DNA from 4 places in the Buttiauxella sp. BIGb0471 genome. Region 1 is predicted to be linked to each of the others. Evidence: predicted binding sites of a transcription regulator. Region 1 holds the regulator's gene; each other region holds the start of a gene.

Evidence for each region. Region 1 encodes PhoB, which activates phosphate uptake and scavenging genes when phosphate is short. Its sites were predicted from a motif close to CTGTCATAAAACTGNCNNAT; they were not measured.
Region 2: a site for PhoB is predicted at 966-985, ahead of M2371_RS07780 (phosphoethanolamine transferase). Genes of this name have one in related genera too.
Region 3: a site for PhoB is predicted at 1,405-1,424, ahead of nudF (ADP-ribose diphosphatase). Genes of this name have one in related genera too.
Region 4: a site for PhoB is predicted at 701-720, ahead of rpoH (RNA polymerase sigma factor RpoH). Genes of this name have one in related genera too.

Annotation. Positions count from the first base shown of each region.
Region 1 is NZ_JANUEU010000005.1:99,996-102,200, forward strand. Features, by position in the region: gene sbcD (exonuclease subunit SbcD) at 1-182, opposite strand, end outside; gene phoB (phosphate response regulator transcription factor PhoB) at 372-1,061, shown strand; gene phoR (phosphate regulon sensor histidine kinase PhoR) at 1,084-2,205, shown strand, end outside.
Region 2 is NZ_JANUEU010000002.1:267,786-269,990, reverse strand. Features, by position in the region: gene M2371_RS07795 (SLC13 family permease) at 1-61, opposite strand, end outside; gene mntR (manganese-binding transcriptional regulator MntR) at 64-531, opposite strand; gene mntS (manganase accumulation protein MntS) at 722-850, shown strand; gene M2371_RS07780 (phosphoethanolamine transferase) at 1,168-2,205, shown strand, end outside.
Region 3 is NZ_JANUEU010000007.1:38,272-40,476, reverse strand. Features, by position in the region: gene cpdA (3',5'-cyclic-AMP phosphodiesterase) at 1-251, opposite strand, end outside; gene M2371_RS18900 (DUF1249 family protein) at 277-699, opposite strand; gene nudF (ADP-ribose diphosphatase) at 702-1,334, opposite strand; gene tolC (outer membrane channel protein TolC) at 1,541-2,205, shown strand, end outside.
Region 4 is NZ_JANUEU010000004.1:267,714-269,918, reverse strand. Features, by position in the region: gene ftsX (permease-like cell division protein FtsX) at 1-614, shown strand, start outside; gene rpoH (RNA polymerase sigma factor RpoH) at 872-1,726, shown strand; gene M2371_RS15080 (branched-chain amino acid ABC transporter substrate-binding protein) at 1,949-2,205, shown strand, end outside.

The DNA.
Region 1 (2,205 bases):
TCGCGTGCGTAACTTGGCGGCGAGCCGGTATCAAAAATATCGCCTGCGACAATTATCGCATCCACATCATGCTCGACTGCGGCTTGAAGCAACCATTCAAGAAACGCCTGGTGCTCTGGCCCACGGCTTTTGGTATAAAAATTTTGACCAAGATGCCAGTCTGAAGTGTGAATAATGCGCATTGGTTGTCCCTTGGCATAAAAAAGCGTGGCGGGATTATAAAGCGGATGAGCAAGAACGACACAATTGAGTGTCATAATTCATTGTGATGAATCACCAGGCATTTATGTTTTTCATAAATCTGTCATAAATCTGACGCATAATGGCACCGCATTGAAACAACAATAATTATTCCTTGAGCAGGGCGAATCATGGCGAAGCGTATTTTAGTCGTAGAAGATGAAGCTCCAATCCGTGAAATGGTGAGCTTTGTGCTTGAGCAAAACGGTTTTCATCCTGTAGAAGCGGAAGATTATGACAGTGCAGTGAATCTGCTTATCGAACCCTTTCCGGATTTAATTTTACTCGACTGGATGCTGCCGGGTGGTTCGGGTATTCAATTCATCAAGCATTTGAAACGCGAAGCATTAACTCGTGAAATCCCGGTGATGATGCTGACGGCGCGTGGTGAAGAAGAAGACCGCGTGCGAGGGCTTGAAGTCGGAGCCGATGACTATATTACCAAACCGTTTTCCCCGAAGGAGCTTGTGGCACGCATTAAAGCGGTGATGCGCCGCATCTCTCCGATGGCGGTGGAAGAGGTGATTGAGATGCACGGGCTGAGCCTTGATCCGTCATCGCACCGCGTCATGACCGGTGAGAACCCATTGGATATGGGGCCAACAGAATTTAAATTATTACACTTCTTTATGACGCACCCGGAACGGGTGTATAGCCGTGAGCAACTGCTTAATCATGTATGGGGTACCAATGTTTATGTCGAAGACCGAACGGTGGACGTACATATTCGGCGGTTACGCAAAGCGCTTGAACATAGTGGACATGACAGAATGGTACAAACAGTACGCGGTACGGGTTATCGGTTCTCAACCCGCTTTTAATTCCTTGTCAGGAGAATGACGCGTGCTGGAAAGGTTGTCATGGAAAAGGCTGGTGATGGAGCTGGTGCTCTGTTGCATACCCGCCGCCATCTTAGGTCTTATTTTCGGCCATTTACCGTGGTTTTTATTACTGGCAGTCACCGGACTGCTGGCTTGGCATTTCTGGAATTTACTGCGTTTATCGTGGTGGCTGTGGGTGGATCGCAGTATGACGCCGCCGCCAGGCCGCGGGAGTTGGGATCCCCTGTTGTACGGTCTTCATCAGATGCAGCTGCGCAACAAAAAGCGCCGCAAAGAGTTAGGCAATCTGATTAAGCGTTTTCGTAGCGGAGCCGAATCGCTGCCCGATGCGGTGGTTTTGACCACGGAAGAAGGGACGATTTTTTGGTGCAACGGTCTGGCGCAACAATTGCTGGGGTTACGCTGGCCGGACGATAACGGGCAGAACATCCTTAACTTGCTGCGCTACCCTGAATTTACTCGCTATTTGTCGCAAAAAGAGTTTTCGCGTCCGTTAACTTTGGTACTCAATACGGGCCGCCATCTGGAGTTCCGTGTGATGCCCTACAGCGATGAGCAGTGGCTGCTGGTGGCACGCGATGTGACTCAGATGCACCAGCTCGAAGGGGCGCGACGTAATTTCTTTGCTAACGTCAGTCACGAACTGCGAACGCCGCTCACGGTGCTGCAAGGTTATCTGGAGATGATGCAGGACCAGACGCTTGAAGGGCCGCTGCGTGAGAAAGCATTAGGCACAATGCGCGAGCAAACTTCGCGCATGGAAGGGTTGGTTAAGCAGCTTCTGACGCTTTCAAAAATAGAAGCCGCTCCGGCCATGGTGCTCAATGAAAAGATTGATGTGCCGCTGATGCTGCGTGTTGTAGAACGTGAGGCGCAAACTCTCAGCCATGAACGGCAGACGATACAATTTGATATCGATCCCACGCTGAAAGTCTTTGGCAATGACGAGCAACTGAGGAGTGCGATTTCTAACCTCGTTTATAACGCAGTCAACCATACGCCAGAAGGCACGCATATTACGGTGAGCTGGAAACGTGTGGCGGGTGGGGCAAGTTTTAGCGTGACTGATAATGGTCCGGGGATTTCAGCAGAACACCTTCCGCGCCTGACTGAGCGTTTTTAC
Region 2 (2,205 bases), on a different contig from region 1:
CGATAAGCAATAGATGAAGAAAGCGATCGCGAGCAAACGGGCGCACCAGGTTCAGTAACATTGCTACTTAAATCCCCGCTGCTCGCTAAACAAGCGGAAGGCTTCCAGCGTTTCTTCACTCACGTGGTGCTCAACACCTTCGGCGTCAATTCTGGCCGTTTCAGGGCTGATGCCCAGTGCGAGAAAAAAGTTTTCAACGATTTGATGACGCTCACGGCTCATTTGCGCCAGCTTCTCGCCTTCTGCCGTCAGAAATACGCCGCGCCATGGAATTTGTTCAATAAGCCCCACCGAGGCGAGTCTTTTTAACATTTTAGCAACCGTTGGCTGAGAGACGCCAAGCCTTGCCGCCATATCAACCTGGCGGACTTCCCCCACTTCACGAATCAAATCAGAAATCAGCTCAACGTAGTCATCAATCAATTCACGGCGATGCGCTTCCCGCACCTGCCGAAAGCCTTCGACATGCTCTTCAACGTTTACCAACTGCGTCATTTTTTGTTTATTTTTTTGGCCTGGCGTACGGCTCATGATGCTTCCTCATGCAGGGGTGCGGCATCGTCCGATGACGAGCTTTGGCCCCATTGTAAACCAGCATCACCCAAGCACAAAAATTTAACGAATTAGCAATAGCTATACAATATAGCCTGTGCTATATCTGTATGTAATGCAGTCAGCCTTAAAAGGAATTGAAGGCAGCAGATGTTATTAGGAGGACAAGATGAATGAATTTAAGAGGTGCATGAGCGTGTTTACACATTCCCCGTTTCAAGTGCGGCTGATGCTGCTCAATATGTTATGTGATTGGGTTTCAGGCAAACCACAGCAGGGTGAAAAACCGAAGTCATAGGCAGCCGCCCTGCCTTCTTCACCCTGAGTCTGACTCGCGTCAGCTATTCCAGCTGTTAGCTTTTCCTTTCATTAGATTCCCTGAAATTACCGTTTGGTCGCACTTTAACCCTACCATTTGTCGGTTTTGTTACCTGCTTCGCAAAACACATTTCTCTTATCAGTTGATCTTCTTATCGTACCGCTCTATCTTCTTGCAGCCCTGCACATGAAGCGGCTCGCAGATGCGGTCCAGTTCCCCTTCTTTTCCGTCTGTCAGGCAGGTTCTTACCCTCGTCGCCAGGGTTTTCGCATGGCGTTTAGTAGATCTCGGTAAACATGAATTTAACGGTTAAAGAAACCCTGACGACCCGCGCAATTGCGCTCAATCCGTGGACTGGCTTTTATTTCCTTCAGTCTTTGCTGATTAACTTCGCTCTCGGTTATGAATTTAGCATTCTGTATGCGGTGGCTTTTAGCTGCGTATTGCTGCTGCTTTGGCGCAGCGCGCCTAAATTCCAGAAGGGTTTGCTGGCAATTTGTAGTTTGATAGCCGCGATGTATTTCCCGTTTGGTCAGGCCTACGGTTCGCCCAACTTTAATACCCTGCTGGCCCTGCATTCGACCAACTTCGAAGAATCCACGGAATTGATGACTATCTTCCCGTGGTACAGCTATTTGGTGTCGGTATTTATTCTGGCGCTTGGCATTATTGCCGTGCGTCGTAAAGTCGCGCCGAAGAAAAGAAACTGGTGTCATTTCGACAGTTTATGTCTGGTTGTCAGCGTGGTTTGTTTCTTTGTGGCTCCGGTGCAAAACCTGGCTTACGGTGGCGTATTTAAATTCAAAGATTCCGGTTATCCGGTGTTCCGCTTCGTCAAAGATGTGGTGGTCAATAACCAGGAAGTAATCGACGAACAGACGCGGATGCAGGCCTTCGCTCAGATGAAGGACACCTGGAATGTGCTGGCGGTAAAACCTAAATATCACACTTATGTGGTGGTGATTGGTGAGAGCGCACGGCGTGATGCTCTTGGCGCTTTCGGTGGTCACTGGGATAACACGCCATTCGCCAGCCAGGTCAATGGCAACTTATTTATGGATTATGTTGCCGCCAGTGGTTCAACGCAAAAATCATTGGGGATGACGCTCAACCGGGTTATTGATGGCAAACCGCAATATCAGGACAGCATTATCACCCTCGCCAACCGTGCTGGTTTCCAGACATGGTGGTTCTCAAATCAGGGGCAAATCGGTGAATACGATACCGCAATTGCCAGCATCGCCAAGCGTGCGGATGAAGTGCATTTTTTGAAAAATGGTGATTTTGAAGCGGATAAAAATACCCGTGACGAAGCATTATTAAAGATGACCGCG
Region 3 (2,205 bases), on a different contig from region 1:
ATCTCCGCAATGCCTTCAACAAAATGTTGGTAGGCTTCCGCGCTGTGATCCTGGGCTAAATCCCCAGTGGCAACAATAAGATCATAATGACGCTGCTCGGCGAGGATGGCGTCAATAACCGCCTGATAACTCATCCAGGTATTGATACCAAGCAGCGTTTCGTCCTTTCCAGAGAACAGGTGGGTATCTGTAATTTGCAAGATCCTGATCTGGCCCCCACCGGCCACAGGAAGATTTAACAGGCTTTCCAAATGGTGTCCTTAGGTTTCACCCTCACTAACAAACCGGAACCGCCATCGCTCCATGCGCTAAACAATACCGCAGCCAATCGGCCAGAAACTGGTTAATTTGATGCTTTTCGTCGCGTTGATGCAACTTTTTATTAGGATAATCATAACGTGCTTTGAAACGAAAGATCTGCTGACTTGAACACACTTCCGCGACCATAGCGTCATGATAGAGCCTGACGGACATTGACGGCAGGCTCCAGTAGCTTATCGCCGGGACGGTTTGTTCAATTTGCACAAGCGTTGTGTAACGTGTCGACTCAAGAATAGTGAGCCGATACTGGGCGCTACTGACCTGATATGTGACCTTTTCTCCCACCTCGTCAAGACGAGGAAGCAGGCGTCGAAGTTGCGCAAAATTGGTTTCGCACAGGCGCATCATTTCAGGGAAGTCAGGTGTGTAGCGCTTCATGTTTATTTCTTCCACTCTTCTCTTAATTTCTTATGATGCAATTGCAGCCAAAGCAGTGCGATGACTGAAGCCGCGTTGTCGATTTTCCCTTCTTCTACTAACTGATAAGCCTGTTCCCGGCTCACGACATGAACCCGAATATCTTCGTTTTCATCTGCCAGACCATGTATGCCCGTAGCGGTTGTCGAATCGACTTCCCCAACGAGAATAGATAAACGTTCGCTGGTGCCACCCGGGCTTGCCAGGTAGTTGATAACCGGTTTTGTACGACCAACAGACAGCCCGGCTTCTTCTACGGCCTCACGGCGCGCAACGTCTTCGACGCTTTCACCTTCTTCAATCATTCCGGCCACCAGCTCCAGTAACCATGGGCTTTCGCTGGTGTCATACGCTGCAATCCGAATCTGTTCTATCAATACAACTTCGTCTCGCACAGGGTCATAGGGTAGCAGTACTGCGGCATGCCCGCGTTCTAAAATTTCACGTCGGACTTCACCACTCATTTCGCCATTAAACAAGCGATGGCGGAATCGATAAAGATCCAACGAAAAAAAACCGCTATAAAGCGTTTCCCGTGCAATAATTTCAACATCGTTTTTCCCTAACGTGACAAGTTGAGGGTTTTGCTCAGTCATAGTAATTTCCTGATTTTTTATGGTCACGAGTGCGTAATTTCAAGCCAGTTTGACTGCCGTTTCATTTGCTATGTGGTAGATTGATGAAAATTAAGGGCAGATGGCACATTACGCCAAGCAGCCCAGCTGGCAGACTCTGCTAGAATCGGCGATCATTTTCGGCTCTTGTCAGCGCTAACAAACAATATTCTGCTTCACAACAAGGAATGCAAATGAAGAAACTGCTCCCAATTCTTATCGGTCTGAGCCTAACGGGTTTCAGTGCCATGAGCCAGGCAGAAAACCTGATGCAGGTTTATCAGCAGGCACGTGTAAGCAACCCGGACCTACGTAAATCCGCTGCTGACCGTGATGCCGCATTCGAAAAAATTAACGAAGCACGTAGCCCGTTACTGCCACAACTTGGCCTTGGTGCTGATTATGAATACACCAATGGTTTCAATGATTCGAATGGCATCGACTCCAGCCAAACCAGTGGCTCTTTGCAGTTGACGCAAACTATTTTTGATATGTCAAAATGGCGTGCGCTGACCCTACAAGAAAAATCTGCCGGTATTCAAGACGTCACTTATCAGACCGATCAACAAACGCTGATTCTGAATACTGCGACGGCCTATTTTAATGTGCTGAGCGCCATTGATGCACTGTCCTTCACTGAAGCGCAGAAGCAGGCTATTTACCGCCAGTTAGACCAAACGACTCAACGCTTTAACGTTGGCCTGGTTGCTATTACCGACGTGCAGAACGCCCGTGCGCAATACGATAGCGTATTAGCAGACGAAGTGACTGCGCGTAACAACCTGGATAACTCAGTAGAAACGCTGCGCCAGGTGACGGGTAACTACTATCCGTCTCTGGCTTCGCTCAATGT
Region 4 (2,205 bases), on a different contig from region 1:
TGGGCGAATTCCGCAACTGGTCTGGCTTTGGCGGCGCGCTGGATATGCTGGAAGAAAACCCGTTGCCTGCGGTTGCCGTGGTGAACCCGAAACTCGATTTCCAGACCACAGACCACCTGAACACTTTGCGTGACCGTGTCGCTCGTATTAACGGTGTCGATGAAGTGCGCATGGATGACAGCTGGTTTGCACGTCTCGCCTCGCTGACGGGCCTTGTAGGGCGTGTTGCTGCGATGATTGGCGTGCTGATGGTTGCCGCGGTATTCCTGGTGATTGGTAACAGCGTGCGCCTGAGCATCTTTGCCCGCCGCGACTCCATCAACGTGCAGAAACTGATTGGTGCAACGGATGGATTCATCCTGCGCCCGTTCTTGTACGGCGGTGCGTTATTAGGCTTTAGCGGTGCGTTTTTGTCGCTGATTTTGACCGAAATTCTGGTGTGGCGTTTGTCATCTGCTGTGACCGAAGTGGCGCAAGTGTTTGGCACAAAATTCGATCTGACGGGCTTGGGTTTCGACGAATGCCTGCTGTTGTTGCTGGTTTCATCGATGAGCGGTTGGTTGGCTGCGTGGATAGCAACAGTACAACATTTACGTCGTTTTACCCCAGAGTAAAAATTTTTTGATATACTAGTCCCCTGCTACGAAGTACCTATCAGCAGGGGACTCGTTCCCACCTCGGTTAGCGTTTCTCCTGCCATGTTTCATAGCTCTGTCACATTTTGTGTGCAATCTATGCACAGCTTTACACGGAACTTGTGGATAGCATCACTGTCTGAGTTTACTGTGGGTGGTACGGTTTGGCGCTTGACGTGGAGTCAGGTGTGGCACTGTGTAGCAACCTGTACGTTAGTCTCTAAGAGAGGGTTTGAATGACCAAAGAAATGCAAAATTTAGCTTTAGCCCCTGTTGGTAACCTGGAATCTTATATTCGGGCCGCTAACTCCTGGCCGATGTTGACGGCTGAGGAAGAGAAGGAGCTTGCTGAAAAGCTGCATTACCAGGGCGATCTGGAAGCAGCGAAAAGGCTGATCCTGTCTCACCTGCGCTTTGTTGTTCATATCGCTCGTAATTACTCGGGCTATGGCTTGCCGCAGGCTGACTTGATTCAGGAAGGCAACATTGGCCTGATGAAGGCTGTGCGCCGCTTTAACCCGGAAGTGGGTGTCCGTCTGGTGTCGTTCGCTGTGCACTGGATCAAAGCTGAAATTCATGAATACGTTCTGCGTAACTGGCGTATTGTGAAAGTGGCAACCACTAAAGCACAACGTAAGTTGTTCTTTAACCTGCGTAAAACTAAACAACGTCTGGGTTGGTTCAACCAGGACGAAGTGGAAATGGTTGCCAACGAGCTGGGTGTTTCCAGCAAAGATGTCCGTGAGATGGAATCTCGTATGGCGGCGCAGGACATGACGTTCGACATGGGCAACGACGACGATTCAGACAGCGCGCCAATGGCCCCTGTGCTGTTCTTGCAGGATAAGTCTTCTAACTTTGCCGATGGCATCGAAGACGACAACTGGGAATCGCATGCGGCTGATAAACTCAGCGATGCCATGTTAGGCCTGGACGAACGTAGCCAGGATATTATCCGTGCCCGTTGGCTCGATGAAGACAACAAAAGCACGCTGCAAGAACTGGCCGACCGTTATGGCGTTTCCGCCGAGCGTGTACGTCAGCTTGAAAAGAACGCGATGAAAAAACTGCGCATGGCCATCGAAGCGTAAGTTATTCAGCAAGACAAAAAAACCGCCTTCCAGGGCGGTTTTTTTATGCCCGTCACTTTCCTTCCCCATTGTGAAAAAATTGTTATTCCAAAAGCCGCAAATTCGGGTATGTTTTTAACTCTGAGTGCGGCGAAGGCACACGCGGTATTCGTAAACCAAAAATAAAACCGTGCCAAAACAACACAACAAATACCAATCACAACAAGAATGGGGATTCTCAGGATGAACATGAAGGGCAAAGCGTTATTGGCTGGTTGTATTGCACTTGCGATGAGCAACGCAGCATTTGCGAAGGACATCAAAGTAGCGGTAGTTGGGGCGATGTCTGGCCCGGTTGCTCAATATGGCGACCAGGAATTTACCGGTGCAGAACAAGCAGTTGCTGATATTAATGCCAAAGGCGGCATCAAAGGCGACAAACTGGTTATCACCAAATATGACGATGCTTGTGACCCGAAACAAGCCGTGGCTGTCGCCAA